Regions from separate parts of the Sutcliffiella sp. FSL R7-0096 genome, predicted to be linked through region 2. Evidence: riboswitches for the same ligand, from Rfam matches in the RefSeq annotation. Region 2 holds a riboswitch; each other region holds the start of a gene.
What was found. Region 2 has a riboswitch for thiamine pyrophosphate ahead of tenI (thiazole tautomerase TenI). Riboswitches for the same ligand answer to the same signal wherever they lie in the genome.
Positions count from the first base shown of each region.

Region 1 (7,375 bases), 2.3 Mb from region 2:
CCACCTGCGCGCGCTTTACGCCCAATAATTCCGGACAACGCTTGCCACCTACGTATTACCGCGGCTGCTGGCACGTAGTTAGCCGTGGCTTTCTGGTTAGGTACCGTCAAGGTGCGAGCAGTTACTCTCGCACTTGTTCTTCCCTAACAACAGAGCTTTACGACCCGAAGGCCTTCATCGCTCACGCGGCGTTGCTCCATCAGACTTTCGTCCATTGTGGAAGATTCCCTACTGCTGCCTCCCGTAGGAGTCTGGGCCGTGTCTCAGTCCCAGTGTGGCCGATCACCCTCTCAGGTCGGCTACGCATCGTCGCCTTGGTGAGCCGTTACCTCACCAACTAGCTAATGCGCCGCGGGCCCATCTGTAAGTGATAGCCGAAACCATCTTTCAATAAAGAACCAGGAGGTTCCTTATATTATCCGGTATTAGCTCCGGTTTCCCGAAGTTATCCCAGTCTTACAGGCAGGTTGCCCACGTGTTACTCACCCGTCCGCCGCTGACCTTTCAAAAGCAAGCTTTTAAAAGGTCCGCTCGACTTGCATGTATTAGGCACGCCGCCAGCGTTCGTCCTGAGCCAGGATCAAACTCTCCAATAAAGAGTCTGAGCTTTTGCTCAAAATTTGCTAGCTTGTGTTACTTAAATCATTTTGTTAATCCCGTAGGATTAACGTTATGACGCTGTTGTTTTGTTTAGTTTTCAAAGATCATTTTCTTACAAATTTCGCTCAAAAGCGACTTCCTAATCATAACAACTTGTTCGTTTAAAGTCAAGCTGTTTTTTGATTATTTTTCAAGTGCTTTGTTGCTATATTAATATCGCCTGCTCGAAGCGACGAGATTAAATATACCACCCTCACAACTATATTGCAATACTTTTTCTGAAAAAAATTTCATGTTAGTGTTGTCATCTAATAATACTTTATAGAAGAAACATATCATCTAATAACTTTACTCTACAAATGAGATAATTCGACAAATGGAAAAAGCTTGTCGTTTTCTAGTAGGTTATGTATGATGATAAGTAATAATTAAATAATTCCACGAGGGGGGCCACTATGGCTGAGAGTGAACTATTATGTTCTGACCCTTTGAACCTGTTAGTTAATACTATCGTAGGGATGTGGCACATTTTATTTCTTAACGTTATCTAAGCAATAAAGGAGCCCTCCTTTATTGCTTTTTTTATTTTCATGGTTCTGTAAATTGATGAAATAGCGGATAAATGAGCATGATGTTACAGCCCATTTAGACTGCTTACCAACAACTTAATGTCAGAACCGTTATTCTAAGGAGGAGTATTATGAAGAAAAATAATACGTTGTTTCTTGTCGAGGTTGCCATTTTTAGTGCCTTGGCTTATATGCTAGATTTATTATCTGGAGCATTATCCCAAATATGGCCACAAGGTGGCTCTATAGCAATTTCAATGGTACCAATATTTATCATGGCGTTTCGATGGGGATTAAAAGGTGGTATCCTTTCAGGCTTTGTCCTTGGGTTATTACAAATAGTAACAGGTAACTTTTATGGAGTGGATCCTGTACAGATTTTCTTAGATTATATTGTAGCTTTTGTCGTACTAGGATTTGCTGGTGTTGTGGCAAAACAAGTTGTGAATTCCTCTAAGGAAGACAACTTAAAGAAGTTAACTTTATTCGTAACAATTGCGATATTCCTTGCATGTCTACTCCGGTTCTCCGCTCACTTCGTGGCAGGCATGATCTTCTTTGGTCACTTTGCTCCGGAAGGACAGCCAGTGTGGCTTTATTCTTTAATTTACAATGGTTCATATATGTTACCGAGCTTTGTTGTTACCACCGTAGTCACAGTATTGTTAATCAAGACAGTTCCCCGTATTTTTAGATTCAATAAGTCCATTGCCTAAGCTGATCAATTAGATCAGCTTTTTCTATTTGCTTTTCTACAAATACATATTAATTGTTGGATTGATGGAGCCTGAGCTTTTAAAAGAGATGATATAAAAATTACTAGAATGTTCCGTTTGCTTCCTTCATATAATGGAATAACTGATGGAGCAGGGGGAAAAGATATGTATCTCTTAAAATACACAGCGTTTTTGATAGCTTTGCTAACTTCAATCGTATTGTTTTTATTTGCTTACTTTGAGGCGGTGCGAATAAGCGAATCAGAAGAGAAAGTACGTGGAGAGAACGTGATTATGAGTTTTTCACTTGCGCTTTTTTTTGCTATTATGGCCACTCGGTTAAGTTAAACTTTACATAATTAAAGCTAATTACACTAAAAGCCGACAATGTCGGCTTTTTACCCTTCTCTTATAAGCTTCCGCAAGTCTTTCCAAACGTATGCCGTTTCCTCATAACTGTTTTCACCAATTTTAATCTGTTCAGTATCTAGTTCTTCGGGACAGAAGGAAAGATAGAAATGTTTACAAGGGTTTTCTGTTAGAACCCATACAAGCATGGAGAAATGGTCTTTTTCCATTAAGAAGCTTGCTACTTCTTGAATCAGTTTTTTTCCTATTCCTCTTCCCTGGTTCTCTTTAAGCAAATAGATGGCATACAACTCAGTGTCTATGCCGTATTTCTTCGTACGCTCAGGTCCCCCGCTGGCAAAGCCTACAACTTTCCCATCAATTAATGCAACAAATAAACAACTCTCGTTGAACCCCCGCTCAATAACCCCTTTCCACATCTCTTCCCGGCTGCTCTTGGATAAGGACTGTAAATAGTTTTCATCAACAATACCCTGATAGGTTGTTTTCCAACTTTCAACATGAACCTCGGCAATTGCACATTCATCGCCTGGAATCGCCAATCTTACATCCATTTCCTCTCCTCCTCTTTTCTCTCCGATGTTAACACTTTGTTGTGATTTGTCTTCCTATTCTCTCTTAGAAAATAACCTACACTTAACATTACTAGGAATCCTCCCAAGAATTGAGTCCATGTTACCGATTCATTTAAAACATAGTATGCAAGAATAGCAGCACCAATTGGCTCAAAGAGAATACTCATGGATATAACATTGGTACTGATATACCGGACTGCCCAGTTGAATAAAGAATGTCCCAACAGTGTGGGGAAGATGGCAAGCAGGATGAACCATCCCCAATCTGATGCAGAATAGCCTGTGAATGAATCACCTGTAAACAGCACATAGAGAAACAATGTAACAGTGCTGAACCCATAGACAATGAATGTATAGGTAACCAACGATAATCTTTTTCTGACATCCTGCCCAAATAGAAGATAAGCTGTAACCAGCGCACATGCCACTAGCGCAAGGATATCTCCGAAAAGAGCCATTCCACTTATTCTAAAATCTCCCCAGCTGATCACAACACTTCCGAGAATTGCGATGATTCCACTGGTAATCGCTTTTTTACTGAGCCTTTCCTGGAAAAACAGGTATGTCCCTATAAAGGCGAACAGTGGCTGTAGCGTGACAAGTACAGTTGAACTAGCCACACTGGTATAGTTCAAGGATTCAAACCATAAAATAAAATGAAATGCCAAAAATACTCCGGCAAGAACAGAAAAAAGCCAGTCCCTTCCTCTAATTCGCTTTAATTCCCCTACATATTTATATAGAAAAACGGGAAGTAAAAATAACACAGAAAATAGTAACCGATAGAAGGCCACCACTCCGGCTGGTGCTTCCGCCAGTTTGACAAATATGGCTGAGGCGGAAACAGTTATTACTCCCACCGCGAGAGCCACATAAGGATTAAACCATTTATTCATACACTTTCACCCAAACCATTTCCATTTAAGTTTATACTTTCTAATTGTACAGAATATTGTTATAATTCTCTAACCATTTGTTATTAAATAGGTTGCTTTCAAAGTTGTCAATGCAACTATGGAAAGAAACAATATACAAGAATCATACAGCATTTTATACAGGAGGTGCCATATGAAATTATTTTTCGAATTTATCGACGAGTACGATTTTGTAGTAAAGCTTATCTTTGCAACCTTTGCAGGTATTATCATTGGCCTAGAGCGTGAATTAAAAGGAAAGCCACTTGGATTAAAGACTTGTGTAATTGTATCCGTGATGGCTTGCCTCTTAACCATCGTCTCCTATGAATCCGCCTTTCTCTATTCAAAAGAGTATTCGAGACCTATGGACCCAGGTCGTATTCCTTCCTATGTAATTAGTGGTATTGGATTTTTGGGAGCAGGCGTGATACTTCGTAGAAGCAATGAAGCCATTTCCGGCCTGACTACAGCAGCATTGGTATTGGCCTCTGCCGCTTTGGGGATTACAATAGGTGCAGGTTTTTTTATTGAAGGTGCTTTCGGCGTTATCTTTATCATCTTGGGTGTGAAGGTCATCCCTTCCCTTTTTGAAAAAATCGGACCGAAGAAATTGAAGGAAAAAGAGATTAAAGTGAAGATCTATCTTGAAAAAGATGTTGACCTGACCATGGTCATGAAAGAGATTCATCATAAAAACTTGTCTATAAAGCGAGTCAAAGTAAAAGAAGAAAAGGACGATATTGTATTAAACTGCATCATCACAACCAAGAAGATTGTATACACAACAGATGTCTATTATGAATTGAAATCATTGACCGGTGTCATCCAAGCGGAAGTAGAAAACTTGGACTAATAAAATCTTTTCAAATAATGTTTGCAAAAGGCTGATTTTTTGGTAAAATAAATTCAGTCTCATCGGGGCGGTAGTTCAGTGGGAGAATACTTCGCTGGCAGCGAAGGGGTCGTGGGTTCGAATCCCATCCGCTCCATACTAAAGGCACCACTACATTGTAGTGGTGCCTTTTTTTGATCCTCTTTTGACCCACTAATGAAGTAATTCCTTTAGACTATTTACGATTCAATAGAATATCTTAAATCCGGACAAGCATACGATGGTAAAGATAATCATTGGAAAGGAAGATAGTGCGATGATGACCTCCATGAGGAAAACCTTTACTGCCTCCCTGTATGCCACCATGGCTATCAGTTTTTGGGGGATTTCATTTGTGTCCACAAAGGCTGTTTTGGATAAGCTTGATCCTTTCACCTTATTGGTAATGAGGTTCGGCATAGGAGCTTTGTTTTTAATGATTCTATTAGTTCTAAAACGTGAACGATTTTCCATTTCTATAAAATATATTCCCCATCTACTAGTGTTGGGAATATTGGGCGTCTTTGTTCATCAAGTATTGCAAGCGAGTGCCTTGTTGACGATAGATGCCTCTGCTGCAGGATGGCTTATTTCCTTTTCCCCCATTTTCACCGTCTTTCTATCGATGCTATTCTTGCACGAAAAAATGACCCTTTCTAGAGCGATTGGAATGATTCTAGCTGTAGTTGGTGTATTTATGATTACTTCCGCAAGAAGCGGCCAGCCTTTCACTCTTACCTTGAACATTGGTTTTATTTTGATGATTCTAAGTACCTTGAACTGGGCTATCTATTCCATTCTTTTAAGAGGGCTCCGTATCCCCTATCCCGCGCTAGTCATAACTTTTTATATGAGTTTCATAGGTTTCGTTCTAACTACACCTTTTTTCATAAAAAACAAAGGGTGGGTATCCCTCCCCCTGCTTAACGCCGGGGAATGGGCCCACCTATTGTTTCTTGGAATATTTGTTTCTGGTATTGCTTATTGGTATTGGGGGAAAGCGCATGAAGTAATGGTAGCATCAAAGGTTTCAATGTTTTTATATTTAGAACCTATTACTACTTTACTTGCAGCTTTAACCTTATTACATGAAAAAATAAATGTCACCAGTGTTTTCGGTGGTGTAATTATTATAGTAGGTGTTGTTATTGTTAATGGGCAGTTATTGCCCTCCTTGTTACGTCATATCTCTGCATGGTTCTTTATAAAAACAAAGGAATGATCAATCCTGCTCCCAGTAGAATTAATGCTCCACCTAATCTTGAAGAAATCTGGGCAAATGGCATCAATTCCATTCTCTTTGCAGCAGATAATACTGCAACATCCCCTGTCCCCCCCATATTTGCCATGCATAGGCCGGCAGTGATGGCTGATTCGATTGGATAGAAACCTACCATTTTCCCTAAAATACCCGCACCGATTACAGCTCCTACTACCACACCAGCAACAATAAGGATGTACTGTACGCTAAGTGCATTCAACACTGCTTCAAGGTCGGTATATGCGACACCGATTCCAAACAGTAATGCCAACGTCCAGTTTTTCGCAACGAACTGATACCACTGGCTCGCTCCTTCCACGACTGATGATGGCAGAAGGTTGGCTATTTTTACAATGGCAATCAAAATGATCATAATGGCATATGGATGCAAGGGCATCAATCCATCCAATAAGAAACCGATCGTAAAGAAAGTTAACGCCGCTGCCATCCCGGCACCCATTTTTCCTATTTCGTATTTTTGTACTGTTTTTTCATACGTAAAACCTTTCATTAGTACACCGTTTCCGGAAAGGCTTGGCATCTTGTTCCCCAATACATTCAAGGCGCTTGCAAGTACAATCGCAAATACATTTCCAAGGGCCAATGCCGGCACTAAAATAGATATATAATAGCTAGGACTGTTTCCTAAAAGCTCCGAATAGATTTGACTCATAGGTACTGCACCGGCACCCATTCCACCACCAAGTATTGGCAGGGTAATGACCAACACAGCTTCCTGAAGTGTGAATCCGACGAGCATACCGACAATAGCAGCGATAGCCATCGCACCGAGCACCGCACCCATAATTGGTAAGAAGAATCGGACGCCTACTTTTACAAGCATTTGGGAGTTCATCCCTAAAATACTTCCTGTTATTAAGGCCGCAATGTAAAAGTCTAGAAATCCTCCAGTTGTCATAAAATCAGTGATGGAGGTTGAAACATTTTCTGGTAATATCCCACTATAGACCATGTAAGCGGAACCAAAAATAGCCACAATGGCACCTCCGCCGAGGAATGTCTTAATTATTGGCAAACGATCGCCAATCCAGCCCAATGCCTCTCCGAACACTACCATAACAAGGAGGGCGCCTATCATACCAGTGGGCAAATTATCCGTATACACAGCAAGCGCTGTTAAAACAAGGAACACCCCAAACCATAGCACTGGTATATTAAAAATGCTCACACCTTGTTTAGTTGGAATGGAGTAAATTTTGGTATTACTTTTGGAAGGTAGAGTAGTTTCTGTGTCTTTTTTTACTGCTTGCTCCATTTAGGACAACTCCCTTTTCTGAATATTATTGAGCATCAAGCCCTGCATCAATTAAGATACAGAACTTGATCGGATAGATTTCTTTTTTGCGATATTTGCGACAGCTTTGGATACTTCCACCGCCACCTGTTTATCCAGTGCGCTTGGAATGATATTGTCTGCGCGTAATTCTTTTTCACTTACCATTTTTGCGATGGCATAGGCAGCAGCAATCTTCATTT
Region 1 is NZ_CP152003.1:3,942,624-3,949,998, forward strand. Features, by position in the region: rRNA gene MKY77_RS20275 (16S ribosomal RNA) at 1-596, opposite strand, end outside; TPP riboswitch at 1,034-1,136, shown strand; gene thiT (energy-coupled thiamine transporter ThiT) at 1,301-1,885, shown strand; gene MKY77_RS20285 (hypothetical protein) at 2,051-2,233, shown strand; gene MKY77_RS20290 (GNAT family N-acetyltransferase) at 2,284-2,808, opposite strand; gene MKY77_RS20295 (DMT family transporter) at 2,799-3,725, opposite strand; gene MKY77_RS20300 (MgtC/SapB family protein) at 3,898-4,599, shown strand; tRNA gene MKY77_RS20305 (tRNA-Ala) at 4,664-4,735, shown strand; gene MKY77_RS20310 (DMT family transporter) at 4,859-5,839, shown strand; gene MKY77_RS20315 (2-hydroxycarboxylate transporter family protein) at 5,820-7,154, opposite strand; gene MKY77_RS20320 (NADP-dependent malic enzyme) at 7,206-7,375, opposite strand, start outside.
Region 1: linked by a shared signal. The riboswitch ahead of thiT (energy-coupled thiamine transporter ThiT) and the one ahead of tenI (thiazole tautomerase TenI) in region 2 are both predicted to bind thiamine pyrophosphate.

Region 2 (7,375 bases):
CGACCACTACATTTCCCCAGCCTTGCTCTGCAATCTTATTGGCTACCGACTCAATGATGACGCCGCTGAACAGCATTCCAGTCTTTAAAGCTTCCGGACGTAAATCCTCTGCAATGGAATGCAATTGCTCCATTATCATGTCAACGGGGATCGGATAGACGCTTTGGACCCCTAATGTGTTTTGGGCAGTCAAGGCGGTGATGGCCGACATCCCAAACACCTCCAGCTCCTGAAACGTTTTGATATCAGCCTGGATGCCGGCCCCTCCGCCACTATCGGAACCTGCTATCGTTAATACTTTTGCTACCATAGAATTCTCAGTCCCTTATCCTAAATATCGGTGATACAATGTTTTTGCCCTCGCAATCTCCTTTGTTCCATGAACAAGCACCCTTCCATCCTGAAAAGCTACCAGGCGATGCCCCTCCACTTGGAAGGAAATTAAGTATGGGTTGGCTTCGACACCTATGCCTTGGGATGTCAAAAGCTCTTTAACTGCCATCAGACTCCTAGCTCCAGACATTGTTTCCGCCGGTCTTATCTGTACGGAATCCCTTCCGCAAAGGACAGCAGTTTTCGTTTGGTTTTCAAAAGATAGACGGGGATAAGTCTGATTGTCTCCACAACTTAAACACTCAGGGTCCTTTAATTTATCTACATTCAAGGAGACATACTGATTTTTCCACAAATCGAAGGAAACGAGCTTGCGATTGCAGTCCTCGACGTTACCAGAAAGGATTTTCAATGCCTCTGCAACTTGATGTGCTACCACCATCCCCACAGCTGGAGCTATAATTCCAACTGTATCGCAAGTCGCACCTCCCAGTGGAACTGTTTTCAGCAAACACTGCAAGCAGGGGGTTTCGCCTGGAAAAATGGTAAAAGAGATCCCGTAGCTCCCCACACACGCCCCATATATCCAAGGAACACCATGCTTTTGACTAATATCATTCATAATCATGCGGATATCAAAGTTATCGGTTGCATCAAGCAACAGGTCGAACCCCTCTTTTTTCACTAGCGCATCCAACATATCTGCAGTCACATCCGCAACGTGAGCATTTATTTCCACTTCTGAATTGATCAGCTGGAGCCGCTCTTTTGCTGCCACAGCTTTTGGCAGCTTTTCTTGTGCATCCTTTTCAGAGTATAGCTGTTGACGTTGAAGGTTGCTCCACTCCACATAATCCCTGTCTATGATTGTGATCTTTCCGACTCCCGCCCTGACCAGCGCCTCCGCATTTCCTGTACCCAATGCGCCTGCACCGATGACTAACGCGTGTTTTTCACCAATGCTTTTTTGACCGTCCACTCCAATCGGTGCGAACAGAGTCTGACGTGAATATCGATCCATTACCCGACACTCATTCCTTCACTAGGACTGCTGGCTGTCGCATAGCGTTTCTTTTCCATTCTTCCGGCCTCATATCCGAGACGCCCGGCTTCAATCGCAAGTTTCATGGCTTGTGCCATTTTCACGGGATCTTTTGCTGCCGAAACGGCCGTATTCAATAGCACTCCATCCGCTCCCAATTCCATAGCCTTCGCGGCATCTGCTGGTGAACCGATTCCTGCATCCACAATAACGGGTACATTGGATTGTTCGATAATAAAGCCCAAATTCAATTCGTTGATGATTCCTTGACCAGAACCGATGGGGGAGGCACCTGGCATGATGGCGTGGGCACCAAGCTCTTCTAGTTTTCTAGCAAGAACTACATCATCTGAAGTATAAGGGAGTACAGTAAAGCCTTCTTTCAAAAGCTCTTCCGTTGCCTTCAACGTTTCCACTGGATCTGGCAATAGTGTTTTCCAACAACCGATTACTTCTACCTTGATCATGTCGCAAAGACCGGAAGCCTTCGCAAGCTTTGCTATCCTTACAGCTTCTTCCGCCGTTTTGGCACCTGCTGTGTTCGGTAAGAGCGTGTATTTCTCCAAATCTAGCTTTTCCAAAAAGTTTGGCTGACTTGCTTCAAAGATGTTCATTCTTCTAACCGCGAATGTCAGTATTTCAGATTCTGAAACATCCACCGCCTGCTTTTGGATATCAAAGTCTGGGTACTTGCCTGTTCCTAACAACAACCTGGAATTAAATGAATATGAACCAATTTTCAACATATTAACCGCCTCCTACAAAATGTACTAACTCTAATTGATCTCCATCTTGCACGTTCTCTGCAGCATGATGTTCCTTCTGCAGAATTTCTTTGTTCTTTTCCACTATGACTACCTTCTGATCCAATTGAAAATGCACTAACACTTCCGATACGGTCTTCACTGAATCCGGAATTTCAATAGCGTCGCCATTAATGATCAGTTTCAATCTACTCACCCCTTGCATGTTCTTTTAATCTATCTAACTTGAATGCTTCCATATAAGCAGGAATCGGCTCATCCTGAATCATTTTTGTCACAAGTTTTCCTGTGATAGGCGAAAGCAGAATTCCATTCCGGTAATGTCCGGTAGCGATGATAAGATCCCTATATTTCGGATGCTGTCCCAGATAAGGAAGACCATCCCCCGTCTGAGGACGTATCCCCGACCAAAATCTTTCAAAAGTAGCATACTTTACGGACGGAAGCACTCTGGCAGCCTCCTCCATTAACTGAAAGAGCCCCCCTACCGAAACATTCTCGGAATACGTGTCAGGGACCATCGTGGCCCCGATAACCAACCTGTTTCCACTTTTCGGTACAAGATAACATTTTTCTGTAAAAATCGTACTTGACAGCAATGGTCGGTCTGTGATGACTGAGAAGCACTCCCCCTTTACCGGATAGGCAGGAATTGTCACTCCGCAACCATCCAGCAACCTTTTACTCCAAGCTCCTGCTGCAATGACCACATTTCCCCCATGAAACCTTCCGATGCTAGTTTCTACACCTCTAACGCTACGTCCATCCAAAATTAACGAGTACACCTCAACATACTCTTTCACTTCCGCTCCAAGGTTGACTGCCGATTTTGCAAATGCATCGGTAAGTCGTTCAGGATTGACATGGCCATCCATTGGAATATCCATAGCCCCCAACAGAGCATCCGAAAGTTGCCCCTCCCTTTCTGCTACTTGTTCCGGATCAAGCCATTCTGCCCGTTCCCCTAGCTTTTGTTGAAAGTCAATCGTGTTTTTTAGGTGCTGTGCCTCTCCCTCATTCATTGCAAGCTTCAGCATCCCTTTCTGCACAAGCTCCATATCGATTCCCGAGTGCTCTTTCAATTCGTATTGAAGAGAAGGAAACATGGCCCTGCTTTCCTTTGCAATATCAAAAAGTGCTCCTTCTTCCGTCACTTCCACTTGTGCTCCAAGCATGCCGGCTGCTGCACTCGATGCCTTACCCGCCAACTTCTCCCTTTCCAAAAGCAATACACTTTTTCCATCACGTGCAAGGTAGTATGCTATGGAACAGCCATTGACACCACCACCGATAATAATTACATCATAGCTTTTATTCATCCAATCTCCTCCTTCTCGGCAAACAAAGCTGCTTGAAAGGTTTTAGCTGCATGAACTTTATCTTCTGCATCCATAATCCCGGACATGACCGCGATCCCTCCAGCCCCGGAAGCCCTTAGCTCCTGAAGTTTGTCAGGAGTTATTCCGCCTATGCCAATAACGGGAATCTTCAATGACCTAGTTAATCTTCTAAACTCCATCAGGCCTTTAGGTATCAACCCCTCCTTGGATGAGGTCGAATAGATATGGCCATATAGGATAAAATCAGCCCCGTCCATTTCTGCCTGTATTGCCTCTTCGTAACTATGTACCGACTTACCAACCCTTAATTCAGGGAAATTTCTGCGAATCTCGAAAACTTCAAGACTATGATAGGCCAGTTGAACTCCTCCGACATTGAGCACATGAGCTACATCGACACGGTCGTTTATGATGATTTTCCCTGGCCGAACCCCAGATCTAATCAGTTCATCAACTAGTTCATAGACCTCATTTGCACTACGGTGTTTTTCTCTTATATGGATGAAATCCACTGATCCATGGACTTCACTCAAGATGGCAACAAGCTCTTCCTTCGTTTTTTTACCATCTGTAATAAGATGTAATTGCAAAGATCCTCACCCTTTTTGTTAATTCAGATTCCCATGTAGATTGTAGTGCAAGGTGTGAGACTCCTAAGGGAGATAGCGGTAGCTTGAGACCCCTGAAGCGTTGTGAGGAGGCTCCAGCACCGCCCCTAGGAAAGCGAACACCTGGAACGGAAATCTACAGGAGTTTGATAGACCATTTCAAACTCAAAACAATGCAAAAAACCCACTCTTTAACGTAAGAGTGGGTTTCATCTATGTGTGGTATGTATAGCCAACAGTGATAGAACATTTCCACTTCCCTACGCTAGTACAAACTAGATCAGGTTCAAAGGGTCTGGAAATTACTCTTTCCATCTCAGTCACTATTGACTCCCCCAGTGTTACGAGTTATTCAATTGATGGCTTCAGTATAGCACACAATTTCTTATTTTCAAAAGAAATGCATACTATCCGCTGTATCTGACATCTGTTACCGGTACATAGGGTATCTTTATGCCAAGATAAAGGGACAAAGCAATCATCAACAGGATTAAAAGCACGAACCACAGATCCTTCCGGGAGTAGCCAAGCTCGTAATAAAAGGTACGATTCTTTTGATTACTGAAACGCTTCGCTTCCATGGCCACTGCAATTCGGTGCGCTCTTCTGATACTCTGGGAAAGTAAAGGGATGCTGTAAAAATACACCTTTTTCAGCAAGCTACCCTTCTGCTCTACTCCCCTAACAATCAGCGCCTTCCTTAAGGTGAGAAATTCCTCTAGAATTAACGGCAATAGACGGATACCCGCCATAAAGCTATAAGCAAATTTCGGCGGTAGCTTCCATTGCTGCATCAAGGAATAAAATAAATATACCGGCTGGGTCGTCAAGGCGAAAATCAACCCACAAAAAGCAAATGCAAGTGACCGTAAACCTAAATGAACTCCCCGATAGAAACTCTCCTCCGATACATTTATTAGGCCGAATTGTAACCAGGTGGTATCTCCCTTTCCAAACAGAACCATGGAGACAGCCGATGTAAAAAATAAAAAGCCAAACGGAATCAATAAAAGAAGCTTCAGCTTATATGTTTGCCCCGTCATTAAAAGGTAAACTAACAATAGTATTCCGGTTAAGTTCAGCATCACATTGATATTATGAATGAACAGAACACCTATAAAGAGGAGGACCATCCCTGATAGTTTAAAGCTCGGATTAATATCATGCATCCATGATTTATTTTTATAAAGCTCCAACTGCATCCTTTTCTCCCCTGCCTCTTAATCTCTCATTACTCCTCATATCGATAAGTTGCCCATCTTTTACCGTCCAAATGGTATCCGAAAACTCAGATACGATGTGCTCATCATGAGTGACCATCAAAATAGCGACGCCTGCTTCCCTTAACCCTTCCAACCATTCCAGCATGGCAAACGTGTTTCTGCTGTCCTGGCCGAATGTCGGTTCATCCAACAAAAGGATACTCGGCTGGTGTATGACAGCTGCCGCTACGCTCAACCTGTTTTTTTGGCCAACGGATAGTTGGTATGGATGCTGATAACGAACGTGGTCCAACTGGAAACGTCTCAGCATTTCTTCTACTTTTTCCAAAACCAAAGCTTCATTCATCTTCTTCAGGCGCAGTGTATAGGCAACTTCCGCTTCCACAGATTTAGTAACAAATTGGAATTCGGGATTTTGGAAAACGAAGGTGATCAGGTCAGTGGGGATACGTTTGACCTTTTCCCCATTAATTTCTAGGGTGCCTTCTGTCTTTAACAGCTTCATTAACGATTCGAGCAATGTGCTTTTCCCTGCCCCATTTTCCCCTACCACGGAAATCCATTCCCCCTTACGAACTTCCGCTTCCTCTACATAAATCTTTTTCTCTTTGCCACGAAAGCCTGAAAGACCGTCCACTTTTAACACCGTTTCAGCTTCCACGTTAAGCATGGAGAAGTGCTCTCTAGTTTTCAAATAATTCTCCCAAGCACCTGGATACCATATGCCATATTCGTTTAAAAGCGAAAGCGAGGTGCGAAAAACATCTTGCGTCTTACCATCAACAATAATATTTCCAGCCTCATCCAACGCGATGATCCTTTCCACGAAGCCGAGTAGCTGCTCCACTTTATGCTCCACGATGATAACTGTTTTATCATCTGCCACTTTCTTAATGGTGTCCCAAACTTCCCTGGTACCTTCTGGATCTAATAACGCGGTCGGTTCATCCAAAAAGAGCACGTCTGGATCCATCGAGAGGACGGAAGCAATGGCAAGCCGTTGCTTCATCCCTCCTGAGAGTTGCTGGATTTTCATGTGGGAATTTGGTAATTCCAACCCCACCATATCAAGGGCTCCTGTAATTCTCTTCTCCATTTCCTCTCTTGGAACAGCGAGGTTTTCCAGTACAAATGCAAGCTCTTCATCCACATAAGGCATACAAAACTGTGCATCCGGGTCTTGGAAGACATATCCCCATGAATTGGGCAAAAGTTGCTCTTTTACAATCATCGGCACTTCCATGACATTCGGAATAAGTCCTGCCAAAACTTGAATGAGCGTAGATTTCCCACTACCTGAGGGGCCAAGGATCAATACCTTCTCTCCTCTCCCGATCTGGATGGACAAGTCTTCAAATATCCTTTCTCCACCCGGATATTTCAGTCGTAACTGGTTTAATTGTATGATTGGTTCCATCTTTGCCTCCCTATTGCCTTAAGGAATCATAATCATCCTTGCTGACCGGTCTCAGTAGACTTGTGACTCCCGTTGCCTCTAGTGCTTTTACCAAAACATAAGCAAGTACTCCCGCTAAAAGGACCGCTCCGATCAAACGGAAAGATATTAGCAAGGTTACATTCCACCAGACATAATCAAACAGGTATCCCCTAAATAGGTCCAATAGAAGCGAGCCGACACCTGCTGCGATACCTGCAAGAGATGCGACAAGCACATCAAACCGCTTATAGCGGAAAGCCATGAATACCATCTCAGCAAAAAGTCCTTGTATCACACCATATATCAAAACCATCAACCCATATTCCGACCCGACCAGAAATTCACCTGAGGCGGCTGCCACTTCCGCTAGGAATGCTACACCAGCTTTTCTGATCAGTAGATAAGCAACCGTGGCGGCAATGAACCACATGCCATATGTCAGCTCTTGAAGCTGCAGTCCGAATGGCGCCAGCACGTTATACACCGGAGCCCAAAACTTATAAACAATCCCGAATACCAATGCAATAATGACCGTCACCAATATATCTGTAAGCTTTAATCCTTTGTTCATTTGAATCCCCCCTATGCCTTCACTACAGTTTCTGAGACCGGCCACTTCTCCAAGGT
Region 2 is NZ_CP152003.1:1,317,435-1,324,809, reverse strand. Features, by position in the region: gene thiD (bifunctional hydroxymethylpyrimidine kinase/phosphomethylpyrimidine kinase) at 1-310, opposite strand, end outside; gene MKY77_RS06790 (thiazole biosynthesis adenylyltransferase ThiF) at 326-1,354, opposite strand; gene MKY77_RS06785 (thiazole synthase) at 1,354-2,121, opposite strand; gene thiS (sulfur carrier protein ThiS) at 2,123-2,326, opposite strand; gene thiO (glycine oxidase ThiO) at 2,328-3,458, opposite strand; gene tenI (thiazole tautomerase TenI) at 3,455-4,069, opposite strand; TPP riboswitch at 4,328-4,434, opposite strand; gene MKY77_RS06765 (energy-coupling factor transporter transmembrane component T) at 4,495-5,289, opposite strand; gene MKY77_RS06760 (ATP-binding cassette domain-containing protein) at 5,270-6,727, opposite strand; gene MKY77_RS06755 (ECF transporter S component) at 6,738-7,319, opposite strand; gene tenA (thiaminase II) at 7,331-7,375, opposite strand, start outside.

Region 3 (7,375 bases), 1.7 Mb from region 2:
GTTACATTACTACATCCTGTTGTCATTAAAATTAGAATAATAATGATTCCGAAAGATCTACTTAGTACTACCACAATAAACACTCCTTAAATATTTTTCCATTTTCAGTATGTTTAGTATTAGCTTTCCCAATAATGGAAAAGTATAATATTTTATTGGAATTAGGAGTGAACTAGATGAATGAATTAGGTCTTGTATTTATCCGAGGGCTTGCCGGATTTTTTTTATTGTTTATTTTAGCCCGAATTATGGGAAAGAAACATATTGTAGACATGACGTATTATGAATATATCGTTGGTATTGCTATCGGGGGAATAGCGGCTGAGTTAACTTTCGGTACGGAAGTAAGAATGTCAAATTTTATTTTTGGGATGATTATTTGGGCAACCCTACCGATGATTGTCTCTAAGATTGAATTAAAATCATTTCGCTTTCGTAAACTTACAGAAGGAAAGCCGACCGTTTTGATACAGAATGGAAAGGTATTTGAAGAAAATTTAAAAAAGGAAGATTTAACAGTCGATGAACTGATGATACACCTACGGCAAAAAGGTGCATTTAAACTATCTGAAATTGAAACAGCTATCATGGAGGTAAGTGGACAAATAAGTGTCATGAAAAAAACAAACAATCAACCCTTAACCCCAAAAGATGTCGGGTTGATAGTAGAACAAGAGCACCAGCCACGTATTGTAATCATTGATGGAAGTGTTATGGAAAAAAGTTTGAGTAGATACGGTTATACGAATGAATGGCTGTTGGGGGAAATCATGAAGCAGGGTGCAAAGGGTTTTTCAGATGTATTTTTGGCGCAAATTGATTCCATGGGAAATGTTTATGTTGACTTTTATAACGATAAAGCAGATATGCCTAAAATTAAGCAAAAACTATTAGTAACGGCTAATATTAAGCAACTTCAGAGTAATTTAATGAATTTTTCCCTGCAAACAGAAAATACGAAAGCAAAAGAAATGTACCAAACGCATGCCAAACAAATGGATAAGTTAATTGACGATATGTCCGTTTATTTAAAAGAGTAATGTACACAGTCTTTTCATATAATTAAAAGTGTTATTGACGATAATTCACGTAAATAAATTGACGGTGATTTTTGTCCTAACTCTACTGAATATAATGACCATAAGGGATAGGAAGCTCTTTCTATTGAATAACGTAATACCTTCTTTTTCTAAACCGGGGACTTTAAGTACATTTCTTTTTTCATGATTGTGCAATTAAGCTAACCAAGTGTTATTTAAGAATATGCCCCTAAAATGAAAAATAGCGCTGATCCTTGTTTAAGGATCGCGCCCTATAGTGAAATATTACCGAATAGTAAAGTGAAGGAAAATAAAAACTCTCATTTATACATTCTATAAGTAATCTTAATTCGCCACATTTGATTTTATTTTTGTTAAATGACCATTAAAATAATGAGTTAAAGTTTTCCACAATGCTTGCATCGTCCCCGCCTTTTTAAATAATAAGCTAAAATTGCTATCCCTAGAGATATTCCCCATGGCAACCAGAACAAAAAAGGAACAAATTGTCCCCAATTTTCATTGGTAATTGAGCCATTAACCATCATAAGTATGATTTGTGGACTGAGCTTTAGCCCCGTAATCGTGATCATGGCCGACATCAACATTGCAGGAACCATAACAAACCAAATTGGAATTTGTTTACCTGCTAGAAAAAAACACCACCGTGGAAAAATCACTCCCCATCTCTGAATAAGTCCAAGAGTTAGAATTCCACCGCCAATACATAATCCTCCCAGTATGGCTTCAACTATAACATTGTCTTCATTCCCAACCATTGATAAGTCGTTTGTCCCCAAAGGAATTCCTAAAGCCCACGCCCATCGAACAATACCGTATGGCAATGCCATAATAACGGCTAAATAGGTAAACCACTTTCCCCACTTTGCTTTTGCTTTTACTGATGATCCTTCTGTAGCGTCATTCCGGCCACAATTGCCACAAGCATTCTGTGTAAGACGAAAATATGCTATGGCAAAAGCACCCCATATGAACCCACCAACCATACAAAAAACTTGATTAATAACTCTCCAATCCAGAAGATCAAAGTGAAGCAAAAACAAATAAGCAAAGTTCTGCACAATTCGTGAATCTGGAACTATAAATATAAGCGTCACACTCATTATCCAAGCAAAGGAGAGAAATATTGCACGAGGAAAACGACTTCCCCATGTCTTTATCATCGCTATAGCTACCACTGTACCTACCAATCCAGCTATGGCAATGACTGGTCCCCCGACATCAACATTAAGATTTGATAAAAATGATCCCATAATTTCTGCTCGTGAATCGTTTTTACCGAAAGGAAATCCGTTGCCACCTAATATCCAGTACAGCCCGAGTAACCCGTATAGTAGGGACCATAGAGCAGCTGCATACCCAGTCCACTGCGGCCAACGTGACAGCCAGGTAAAATGTGTTGAATTATTGATATTTATTTTCGGTTCCATTTCACCCTCCCTAAAGCATTTTCATAATAATAATTAAAATGTCATACTTCAAGATATAGTAACCCTTTAAAATTAATTAGGTTAACCTTCCAAAAGGATCTTAATATTTTTACATCGCGTTATTCCTAAATTAACCTCCCATTACAATTTATTCCTTGTTTCGTAATGTGACCCTTAACAGGAAAAAGTACTTCCCTTATTCAAAGGGCACTGCAGAATTGCGCCCTTAATAGAATAATTTAAATGGCGTCTTTATCAATGGCTCTTTTCGTAAACTTTGTTGCTTTTACGAATTTTTAAACCGTCTGTTATCTTCCCTACTGTCGTGCTCTTTTCCCGGCTGTACTGAAGAAACTACTTGCACTTTATAGAGTCTGATAGCAGTAAAAAGTCCAATTGCCGACTTTTTACAAGTAAATAGCAACAATCTTTGAGAAAAGAGCCTTATCAATTAACTAATTAGAAACCATTTCCAATATATCTTAGTTTTATATGTACTCGCGATTAAACATATATTTCACCTACCTAGAATTAAAAGGAATAGTTGTATAGAAGTATATGAGAAAAAGCGCAAGAAAATTCTGGTAGAAAAGGAAATGACCCCATGTTATAGTGATTAATATAGGAATGATTCCCTTTCTATATAACAACATTTAAAAGGAGGCCTCGTCATGATTATCAAGTGGGTTCGACTGCGATAATTAAAGGGGCAGGCCAATCATGCTCCAGAAAGAGGTTATTGATCTGCGCCATAGTACCGGCGATTAGATAATAAATAATTCGGGGGTAAAAACATGAGAGAACAGATACTGAAAATAAATAAAGTGGATATATGTACAGAAAGTTTTGGAAACTCTAATGACCCTGCTGTGCTTTTGATCATGGGAGCAATGTCTTCATTAGACTGGTGGGATAGAGACTTCTGTCTCCGTCTCGCTGATCAGGGGAGATTTGTTATTCGGTACGATCATCGGGATGTGGGACGATCGACCATTTATGAGCCGGGTACCTCCAACTATACAATAACGGACATGGCTGACGATGCAGCAGGTGTCCTAGACGCTTATTCCATAGAGCAGGCACATATCGTTGGTATGTCCCTAGGCGGTCTGATCGGACAGATTCTTGCTTTGAGATATCCGGACCGCGTATTTACGCTTACACTAATGGCATCAAGTGTGTTCGGGACTGAAATGGAAAAGCTGCCTCCAATGGATCAGAGCATACTGGATCACCATGCGAAGAGTGCTTCCATAGATTGGGCAAATCGGGAGGCGGCCATTTCCTATCTTGCGGATGGATGGAATAGTCGGTTCCAAACCTTATGAACAGGAAAGAATATATAAACTCGCAGAAAGAGAGGCGAATCGCGCCAAACAGCTACCGAGCAGATTTAATCATGCCATGTTGCAAGGCGGAGACGTGTATTTCGATAGAATGGGTGAGATCAGCGTACCTGTGCTTATTATTCATGGTACAGAAGATCCAGCTCTGCCATATGAGCACGGGCTTGCTCTTGCGAAAGCCATCCCTCATGCTGAATTATTAACTCTTGATGGATCAGGGCATGAGATTCATAGTGAAGACTGGCCTCAAATAATAAATTCAGTTGTAGAGCTTAGTTCGCAATAAAGAATAATTCGATAAGTATGACGGCTGCTTTTTTTTGTACTGTTTTTCACTAATTTTAATAAACCTTTTTAATTTAAAAAGTTAAAAGGATAGATAAATAATTTTGGGGAGCTTCAGGAAAATGGATTTACAATGTTATAGATATCCCTATTAAAAGCCTAATTTCTCAGTGTTATAAACGAGAATTTGGGCTTCCTTTACTTCACAATTGCGCCCTTATAAACGGAATAAAAGATGTGTCTCTGTATACTCTTAAATTGAGCTATTTACAGAGAAAGAGGACTGCTATGATAACCCTCGACTACTCCGTATGCGACCGATTACTGAAAATCGTTTTTAGTAAATATCACCTGAAATTCAAAAGGGCACTCTATTAAACCCTCCGATTACGATACTTTTACCAGATTTCTCTTTAAAAATATCTTCCCTATCGGAGTAAAATGTTTAACTGCATCAATATTGAAACTACTCTAAAGGGCAACTTCTCCCACTCTCATCCTTCCGACCCATTTTTTAAATATTCCTTTTATTTTTACGAAGTCACCTGTATACTAATATCAAATCGAATAATAATAACTAGGGGAGTCCAAAAAGTTGGGCTGAGAGAGAAACACGTTGAAGTTTCTTGACTCTTGGGACCTGATCTGGTTCATACCAGCGTGGGGAAGTTAGAAGCGTCATTAATATTACTACTACTTCTGTATACATATTAGCCGGGTCCAACCATTTATTGGACACCGGCTTTTTTATGTACTTCATTAGCTTTTATAAGCTTTCCTCTTGTTGTGTTCTATATCTAGTCCTTGAATTCAAAAAAGGAGAGATTTATTATGTCAAAGTCAACATCTTCATTAAACGAACAAAGTATTTCCATCATGTCTAATTTTTCAGGTAGCAAAAAAGTATATGTAACAGGCTCTAGATCTGACATTAAAGTTCCAATGCGTGAAATCGAGTTAAGCCCGACAACCGTTACATTTGGAGAAGAGGAAAATCCTCCTGTACGTGTGTATGACACTAGCGGACCTTATACAGACCCTGATTTTTCTGTCGATATTACTAAAGGTCTTCCTGCCCTTCGTAGTTCATGGATTCAAGAACGTGGCGATGTTGAGGAATATGATGGTCGTGAAATCAAGCCTGAGGATAATGGTTATAAAGATGAAAACGACCCTCGCACTAATCATAACGTGTTTCCTGGTTTAAAGCGGAAACCGTTACGGGCCAAAAAAGGGAAAAATGTTACACAATTTCATTATGCTAGAAAAGGAATTATCACGCCTGAAATGGAATTTATCGCAATTAGAGAAAATATGAAACCTGAATTCGTACGTGAAGAAATTGCAAAAGGTCGAGCGATTATTCCTTCTAATATCAACCATCCAGAATCAGAGCCCATGATAATTGGCCGTAACTTTCATGTGAAAATAAATGCTAATATTGGCAATTCTGCTGTTTCATCTTCTATCGAAGAAGAGGTTGAAAAAATGACCTGGGCAACACGCTGGGGTGCTGATAATATTATGGATTTATCAACCGGTAAAAATATCCACACAACAAGGGAATGGATTATTCGTAACTCATCGGTTCCTGTAGGCACTGTTCCAATTTATCAAGCACTTGAAAAAGTAAATGGTGTTGCTGAAGATCTTAACTGGGAGGTTTACCGTGATACCTTAATTGAACAAGCAGAGCAAGGTGTTGATTACTTCACCATTCATGCTGGTGTTCTTTTGCGATATGTCCCGTTAACAGCTAAACGTTTAACAGGTATTGTATCTCGCGGTGGGTCTATCATGGCACAATGGTGTCTACACCACCACAAAGAAAACTTTTTATACACTCACTTTGAAGAAATCTGTGAAATCATGAAATCCTATGATGTTGCATTCTCTTTAGGGGATGGTTTACGTCCTGGGTCTATTGCAGATGCGAATGATGAAGCACAGTTTTCAGAATTAGAGACTCTTGGAGAGCTAACAAAAATCGCATGGGAGCATGAAGTACAGGTGATGATTGAAGGGCCAGGGCACGTACCGATGCACCTAATTAAAGAAAATATGGATAAACAACTGGAAGTGTGTCAGGAAGCGCCATTCTACACACTTGGACCTCTTACGACTGATATTGCTCCTGGTTATGATCACATTACATCTGCTATTGGAGCTGCAATGATTGGTTGGTATGGGACAGCGATGCTTTGTTATGTAACACCAAAAGAACATTTAGGTTTACCTAATAGAGACGATGTTCGTGTAGGGGTTGTCACTTATAAAATTGCCGCACATGCAGCTGATTTGGCAAAAGGACATCCTGGAGCACATAAAAGAGATGATGCCTTATCAAAAGCTCGTTTTGAATTCCGTTGGAGGGATCAGTTTAATTTATCTTTAGATCCTGAACGTGCCATCGAATATCATGATGAAACTTTACCTGCTGAAGGTGCAAAAACAGCACATTTCTGTTCTATGTGTGGACCTAAATTTTGCAGTATGAGAATCTCTCAAGATATTCGTAATTTTGCAAAAGAAAAAGAACTTGATACGAAGGAAGCTATTGAAATAGGTATGAAGGAAAAAGCTGAACAGTTTAAGCAATCTGGTAGTAACATATATCAGTAACTTTCTTAGGGGGTTATAAGGGTGAAGGTCGAAAAAATTGAAGAAGAAATTAATCAACTCAAAACTCGCCTTGCTTTTTTGGAGAAAAGTTTAAAAGAGATCCAGCAAAATTGTAATCATCATTTTAAAGGAAATCAACATCATGTAAAATGTATCAAGTGTAATAAAGTAAATGTTTTATATTATTAGTAAATAAAATGTAGTTGGCTTTTAATTTATGTATGATATGGCAATATAATTTTGCATATTAATAAGACCGCTATATTTAAGTTTTGTATAAAATTTTAATATTTTGCGGTCTTTTACTTTACTAGTTATTCCATTTTAGCGCCTTTCGGAATAACCACCAATCCTTGTTTGTCATTCGTATGATGTATTGAGCTCTCGTTCATCGTTAGCTTAACGAAGAGACCTTGATTTTTTCTTGTTTGAGATTTTTATTTGCTTTCATTTTTAGACAAAATTCAGTCTGGAAACCAATCTTTCCAACCCGTCTTGTCCTCTCTTCATATCAGTCTATGAACAGGGCGGGAAGGCTGTCATAAAGAAAGAACGGAAGCCGCGTTTTCCGCGCAGCTTCCGTCCCGATTTTCCGGACAACTAACTCAAATACAGATTTCGGATGACCCCC
Region 3 is NZ_CP152003.1:3,044,947-3,052,321, forward strand. Features, by position in the region: gene MKY77_RS15625 (DUF4363 family protein) at 1-74, opposite strand, end outside; gene MKY77_RS15630 (DUF421 domain-containing protein) at 177-1,040, shown strand; gene MKY77_RS15635 (hypothetical protein) at 1,439-2,491, opposite strand; partial or broken gene MKY77_RS15640 (alpha/beta hydrolase) at 3,286-4,123, shown strand; TPP riboswitch at 4,692-4,806, shown strand; gene thiC (phosphomethylpyrimidine synthase ThiC) at 4,954-6,744, shown strand; gene MKY77_RS15650 (serine protease) at 6,766-6,933, shown strand; gene MKY77_RS15655 (DinB family protein) at 7,345-7,375, opposite strand, start outside.
Region 3: linked by a shared signal. The riboswitch ahead of thiC (phosphomethylpyrimidine synthase ThiC) and the one ahead of tenI (thiazole tautomerase TenI) in region 2 are both predicted to bind thiamine pyrophosphate.

Region 4 (7,375 bases), 600 kb from region 2:
TCTGCCTGTGGTCTTTCATTTGCAATCACATACCATTTTCCGCTTTGCGTAACTTTTTCCCAGCCGTCATTGCACATGGTATTGGATAAAGTGGTAGGTTTTATTTTGTCGTAGCCGATTCGGTAGGTGGCATCCTTTGGAGCTCCCTTTTCGAATGTGAAGCACCGTTTGAAGCGGTGAAGTTCTTTCAGGTGATAGCCTTCTTTTGCCTGGTCGCTGAGCCATTGCTCGGTCTTCTGCACATCATAGCTCCATAATGGTCTTATGTTTGTTTTCATTTGAATCCCCCCTCGTACTTCAGTGCGTTTCCGTGAAGCTCCTTCAATCGTGTAATCTCTGCGGTGATCAGCACTTTGCCGCTATCGGTGATTTCGTACACCGTCTTTCGCTCTGCATCCGAGAACACGGTGATGACCCCATCCTTTTGCATTTTTGTCAGTGTTCCGTATATCGTACCAGAGCCCAGACGGATGCGGCTGTTCGAGATTTCTTCTACGTGTTTGATGATGCCATAGCCATGGCGTGGTTCTGTTAATGAGAGCAATATGTAGAAGGCGGTTTCTGTCATGGGTATGTATTTTTTAATGATTTTGGAAAGTTCCAATGTGGTCACCTCTGTTCTTCTTGCTATGTGGCAACGTGATATATGTCACGACGTGAGTATATCACGTTGTGACATAAGTGAGCAAGAGATTTTTTGGGGAAGGGACAGACGAGGTGACCAATTTTGATGGAGTTTCACTTCAAATGTGAAGTGAAAGCTTTTTTGAAATAGAATGCGAAAATGGTTGAGGTTTGACGAATGGTTAGGAGAGCTTTCGTTACGATGCTAAATTTCCGTTTCAACAAACGTTTGTTTAATTTTTGTTATTCTAAGAAAGCACTAGAACATAGACAAAATGCAGGTAATCATCATGATCACCTGCATTTTTCAGCCGGTCAAAGGACCTTTACCGTCCCTAATGTTACTAATCTATTTACTAAACCCTCACCCGATCCAAAGCAACTGGCCACTTTTCCTGGGTATAAGCCATTGTCCAAAATTGGTGTTCTAATTGTGTGCTCGTTATAAAGTGGTCACGCATACGTTGTTTTTCTTCTTCACCCGCTGTTGATGCACAAGCATCAATTTTGTCCATGAACACTTCTGTGATGGAAGTCACTTCCTTGTTTCCATAAAACATGATCCATTCATAGAAAGGGTGATCAGGTGTTGGCTTCACTTCTTGGATGAGCTTTTTCCCAATCTCCCAATATGTCCAAGGGCAAGGGGCAAGGGCAGCAAGGGTTTCGCCTAATGTGCCGTTTGTTGCTGCTTCCATCATATGTCGAGTATAGTGGTGGGCAGTCGGAGCAATTGGGGCTTTTTGCAAATCCTCATAACGTACGCCAGCTACTTCACAAAAGTTATTATGTGGATGCACCTCGGAATTTAACACAAACCCTATTTGTTGCTGGAAAAATGCCATATCTTCTCGGTCTGTGCATTTAGAAACAGCCAGCCCATAAATTCTACAAAAAGTCGATAAATACTCAAAATCTTGTTCTACATAATGAATAAGTGCCTCTTTTGGTACATTACCTTCCCCGATCCCTTTTACAAACGGATGTTCAAAAATCGACTGAAAAATGGGATCTGCCTCTCTTCGTAACTGCTCAGAAAACTTCATGTCGTATTCCTCCTCAAAATTAATTAGGAGAATACCCACCTTTTCCCACAGAAGAACAAAACTTAGTAAAATCGTTATCTTATTTCATAACGAAAAAAGCTCCTCTTCCACGGGAAAGAGGAGCATGAGTATATGTACGTACTAAACTCAATGCGCCACTTTCCTCCGCTGGTATCAACCAGATCAGGTTCAAAGGGTCCGTCGCGTAACGCTCCGTCTCAGCCAATTGGCTCCCCTAGTGGATATTCTATATGAATATATTACAATAGATAGTTATTTATTCCAAGCGTTTTATATTTTGCGGACAGGAACCTTGACCTAAGTTGGTCAAAGGCCCTGCACAATCTAACGGACACAATCAAGGCTTCAAAATTACCTTAATACAGTCATCTTCTTTTTTGTTAAAAATGTCATATCCATGTGCTGCCTCATCCAAGGACATCTTATGTGTAATGATCTTGGTCGGATCAATCTTCCCACTCTTTATCTGATCATACAGATGTGGCATAAAATGACGTGCAGGCGCCTGCCCCATCCTGATATTGATGTTCCGGGTGAAAAACGGCCCTAGCGGGAACATGTTGTACAATCCACCATACACACCAGTAATTTGCAGGGTTCCTCCTTTTCGCACCGCTTTGGTTGCGATCTGGATCGGCCCAAGTGTCCCGCCTTGCAGTTTCATTTTTTGCTCGACCCATTCTAGCGGAGATTTTTTCCCGTCCATCCCCACACAGTCGATGACAACGTCGGCTCCACCTTTGGTCAGTTCCTTGAGGGTTTCGCCCATGTCGTCGTATTTGGTGAAATCGAAGACTTCTGTTTGCATGTGTTGCTTGGAATGCTGGAGCCTATTGCCGATATAATCGACGGCGATGACTCGCTTGGCACCTTGTTGCCAAGCAAATTGCTGGGCCATGAGTCCAACTGGTCCGCAACCTAGGACAATGACCGTGTCTCCCTCCTTCACACCGGCATTCACCACGCTCCAGTAGGCAGTTGGCAGGACGTCCGATAAGAGGAGGAGTGATTCATCCTCAAGCTCACAGTCCTCCGGGATGACGAATGGGGTAAAGTTGCCAAACGGGACGCGCAAGTATTCCGCTTGTCCTCCTGGGTGATTTCCGAATTTCTCGGAATAGCCGAAATAGCCACCGGAGTCATAGTGCGGGTTTGAGTTATCGCATTGACTTTCCAGCTCGTGTTCACAGTAATGGCATCTCCCGCACGCGACGGTAAATGGGATGACAACTCGGTCTCCCTTTTTTACCTTTGTCACGTCTGGTCCCACTTCCTCCACGATCCCCATCGGTTCATGCCCGATGATATAGCCGATTGGTAATGGGAAGTTCCCTTGATACAGATGAAGGTCTGACCCACAGATGGCGGTGGACGTTATCCTGATAATGACGTCTTCCCGGTCCTGGATTTTAGGGGCCTCTACTTTTTTAACCACTACAGTATTTTTTCCTTGGTACGTAACTGCTCTCATGTTGTCCTCCTTGGATGTAGGTGTTTATACGTATTTTCCATAGTCCGGGATAGCTACTGCTTCAAAGTCTTCCACCAGTTTGGCTAGTCCGCTGGCCAGCTCCTCGCCTGCCATGGCCGTTCCATGTCCCGTCACGGCAACACGCGGCTTTAACGCTTCTAGCTTTTTCACCGATTCCCAAGCCGCTTTCCAGTCTGTCGTGAAATATCGTGGCGGTCCGCAGACTTCCTGTTGCTGCACAAGCACTTTATAGAGGGAGTCCTGCCTAACTGTGACAAAGGCATCCCCTGCAATCAGAGTGCGGTCCGTCTCTCGAAAAAGAGCCACATGACCCGGAGAGTGACCTGGCGTTTGAATCCAGCGCCAGCCTTCCATGCCCGGTACGGTCCCATCTGCAGGGAGTGCATGGACATGCCCGCTGAGATCGGTTGATTCGTTAGGAAAATAGGAGGACACTTTCGCAACGAGCCCCCCTTCTACACTCGGATCTGGCTCTGGATAATCGCTTTTGCCTGTCAGGTACGGAAGCTCCAGCTCATGTGCATACACCGGAACGTCCCAATGTCGCACTAGTTCCACCGATGCCCCCACATGATCAAAGTGACCATGCGTCAGAATGATCGCTTTCGGGCGGGCACCTTTGCCTACATGGTTCTCCACCATGGAAAGAAGCTCTCGCGCGGACTTCGGCATCCCTGTATCAATCAGTACCCAGCCCTCCGTATTTCCATAAAGGCAAACATTCACCACTTGATTGGTGTAATAATATAAATCCTCGGTGACCGCGTGTCCAGAATGCGCGGAAACCGAGGTTACCGGAATGAATTTATTGTCCTTGCTGTAGTTCATATCCTTATTATCCATATTTCAACACTCCTATTTTGCTCTTATCCAAGCATCAACCCTATTCTTCTAATGGATACTTTGGATAGTATTTGTTTAATGAGGGAAAATAACCACGTGTTTTTTGAGCAAAAGATATCGTAAACTTTTATAATTTGATCAAGTAATTTATCTGTTTCTTTTGATGTCCCTAGATTAAAAAAACGGGCAAAAATCATAAAGCCTGGAAGTTGCACAAACATTACATGACATCCAGGATGTTACTTTACATCTACCCCAAAATACTTGTTATTTCCCCTGCATTGTGGAGAAAGTTGTATCAGGATCAACAAGACAGGCCACTCTTTTGTTGAAAAAAACAGTAATATACTACAATCATTCCCAATAGTTAGGCGTGGGGATAAGTATTCCAGCTATATCAATATGATTTTTATGTATAATCGATAAATCTACTGTTCATATTATAAAAAAATCAGTATGTCAGGGGTGATGGGATGCTTAGGTTTTGTTGCATTACATTGGAAATGTTGCTTTTTCCTTTGCTACTCAGTTGATTGCTTTGGTTAAGGGTAAAAGAAAGCTAATTCTTCTTATGAGAGGAGTGTATCAGGCAAATGATCAAGTTGATAACAGGATTTTTTAGAACCATAATCGAGATGATTGTGGCATTAGTAGAATTTGATTATGAAGCAGCTTTGAAAGATATGGAAAAAAAGAATTAAACCCTAGAGAAAACCCCTATTCCATGAAGGGCCGGATATAGGGGTAAGTGATTCCTAGGTCTACTATTTCTAAAAAACATTTAAAGCAAGGGGAATAATTTTAATATGGGCGGGACATCTTCCAATTTGTTCTCCATCTCCATGAATCTTTAAGGGCATGGCGGAATGTATTTCGAGCTCTTTTCCTCTATACGTCTTAATTGAAGGAAAATCAATGTGCTTCCCTTTAAAAACTGATGGAAAAAGACGGAGAAACTCTAGCTTGGAGATTCCCTGAACAATACATATATCAAATACACCGTCATTATTCTTAGCATTGGGGCAGATGATAAGTCCACCACCGTAAAAGGGTAGATTGGCTACTGCTATCAGCCATACCTTCTTGAATGTGTGAAGTTCTTTATCGATCATAATAGATATATCCATCGGCCTATACTGAGTAAGCACTTTAATGGCACTCATAAGATAGGTAATATGACCAAGCCGAAATAAATTGAATAATTTTTTATATATCGAAGTATTGGCGACATGAGCCACCTCCCCGTCAAACCCTATTCCTGCCACTGTAACAAAATAGGTAGAGTTCACACATCCTATATCGATGTGTTTCGGTCTACCCTTTAATATTCGCTCTAAAGCCTTATCATATTTTGACGATATACCAAGACCTTTTGAAAAATCATTTCCAGAACCGGCAGGAATGATTCCAAAAGGCAAATCAGAACCGATTAACCCATTAATCACTTCATGGACAGTCCCATCACCCCCAACCGCCACAATGACTTTTACTTCTTCTTTCCTGATCAGTTCTCTCACCAATAAAGTAGCGTGTTTAGGCATCTGTGTAAAATATACACAGTACGCAATATCTCTTTCTACAAGCTTTTTCTCTATTTTGTTCCAAATTTTATAAGCTCTACCGTTACCTGATGCTTTATTGACAATAAAACAATACAAAAGTCTCACCTATTCAAGTTTTTTTACAAAATTATAGCCGAATTTCATCATGGTTATACTCTCTAAATCACATACTGCATCCGAATGGACATCCACCTATATGTACTGCATTCCAAATTTCGCATTGTTTGACGGACTCCACGTTTATTCCATTTATTCATATTGCAATCCCTCATAATAAAATTCACCTTCAACTAACGCTTATTATTTATGCGTAATCTACATTGTTTTTATATTTTTCTTCCATATTTATCTAAAATATGAATATTAAAGGAATGGATAGGTGAGATTATATAAAAATAAATAACATGGATGAAATTAGGTGATGTAGGATGAAAGCTTTGCAATTCGATTATAGAATGCCCCGTTATCTTATAACCAAATTGGTCGGTAGCTTTACTCCATCGGTATATTGGAATACTAAGCTATCCTGTTTACGGTTCCTTGAACAGTCCGAGCCGGAGCTTCCTAATGATGACTGGGTAAAAATAAAAGTCAAATACGGCGGCATTTGTGGCAGTGACCTTAATCTACTTTCTTTAAATGATAGTCCTGCCACTTCCCCCTATGTATCATTTCCTTTCACCATAGGTCATGAAATCGTTGGGCAAATTACAGAGGGAAGTTCACTAGGTACGGAATTCAAACCAGGAGATCGAGTTGTAGTTGATCCGATATTATCTTGTGTAGCAAGGGGGATCAAACAACCTTGTCCCTCCTGTCAAAAGGGCGATTACAGCTTGTGTGAGTTTAAAACAGAAGGAATCTTGTCACCAGGTTTATTGATAGGTGCATGTCGTGAGACTGGAGGTGGCTGGAGTTCCATATTAGTAGCTCACAAAAATCAGGTCTATAAACTCCCAAAAGAAATTGATGATTTGAACGGAGTCATGGTCGAGCCATTCAGCTGTGCTTTACACAGTGTACTTAGGAATACCCCTACAAAAGACGATACGGTATTGGTAATCGGGGGTGGAGTAATCGGGTTATGCGTAATTGCTGCTATAAGGGCATTGGATATTCCATGCAGAATTGTGGCACTTGTCAAGCATCCATTTCAAGCCGAACTAGCATCCCATTATGGTGCGACCGAGACAGTCCTGCTACGAAAACAAAAATATGTAGAGGATTTAAAGGATTCTCTTGGAGCGCAATTACTCAAGCCCCTTTTCGGACCGGAAGTGATTCAGGGGGGAGCGAACATGGTGTTCGAATGTGTGGGGAAGAAGCAGAGTATTAGTGATGCCCTTCGATTTACTCGAAATGGCGGAAAAGTGGTTCTACTGGGTTTGGCAGGTATCATTGATGGAATTGATTGGACGACTGTCTGGCTTAATGAATTGGATGTGAAAGGGAGCTTTGCTTATAGTACAGAGTTATACCAAGGGAAAAATGTCCGCACCTTCGAAATTGCCATTGATTTAATGCGTTCCAAAAAGGTGGATTTATCACCGCTTGTGACTCACCGATATCCTTTGGAAGAGTACCAGAATGCACTTGTCACAGCCTCAAATAAAAAAAGCCGTTCAGCAATAAAAGTCGTTTTTGAACCATAATAGCTCAATTCTACATAGGAGGAATGATTGAAATGAAAATGAAGAAATTCACCATATCCGGAAGCGAAAAAACTCCATTTCTAACATGGTATACAGAAGGGTTAAAGAAGAAATTCTCTTCAAAAGGATATCAGT
Region 4 is NZ_CP152003.1:715,507-722,881, reverse strand. Features, by position in the region: gene MKY77_RS03860 (DUF2812 domain-containing protein) at 1-278, opposite strand, end outside; gene MKY77_RS03855 (PadR family transcriptional regulator) at 275-604, opposite strand; gene tenA (thiaminase II) at 981-1,670, opposite strand; TPP riboswitch at 1,814-1,917, opposite strand; gene MKY77_RS03845 (zinc-dependent alcohol dehydrogenase) at 2,029-3,162, opposite strand; gene MKY77_RS03840 (MBL fold metallo-hydrolase) at 3,187-4,026, opposite strand; gene MKY77_RS03835 (hypothetical protein) at 4,050-4,247, opposite strand; gene MKY77_RS03830 (diacylglycerol kinase family protein) at 4,797-5,684, opposite strand; gene MKY77_RS03825 (zinc-binding dehydrogenase) at 6,017-7,240, shown strand; gene MKY77_RS03820 (class II aldolase/adducin family protein) at 7,279-7,375, shown strand, end outside.
Region 4: linked by a shared signal. The riboswitch ahead of tenA (thiaminase II) and the one ahead of tenI (thiazole tautomerase TenI) in region 2 are both predicted to bind thiamine pyrophosphate.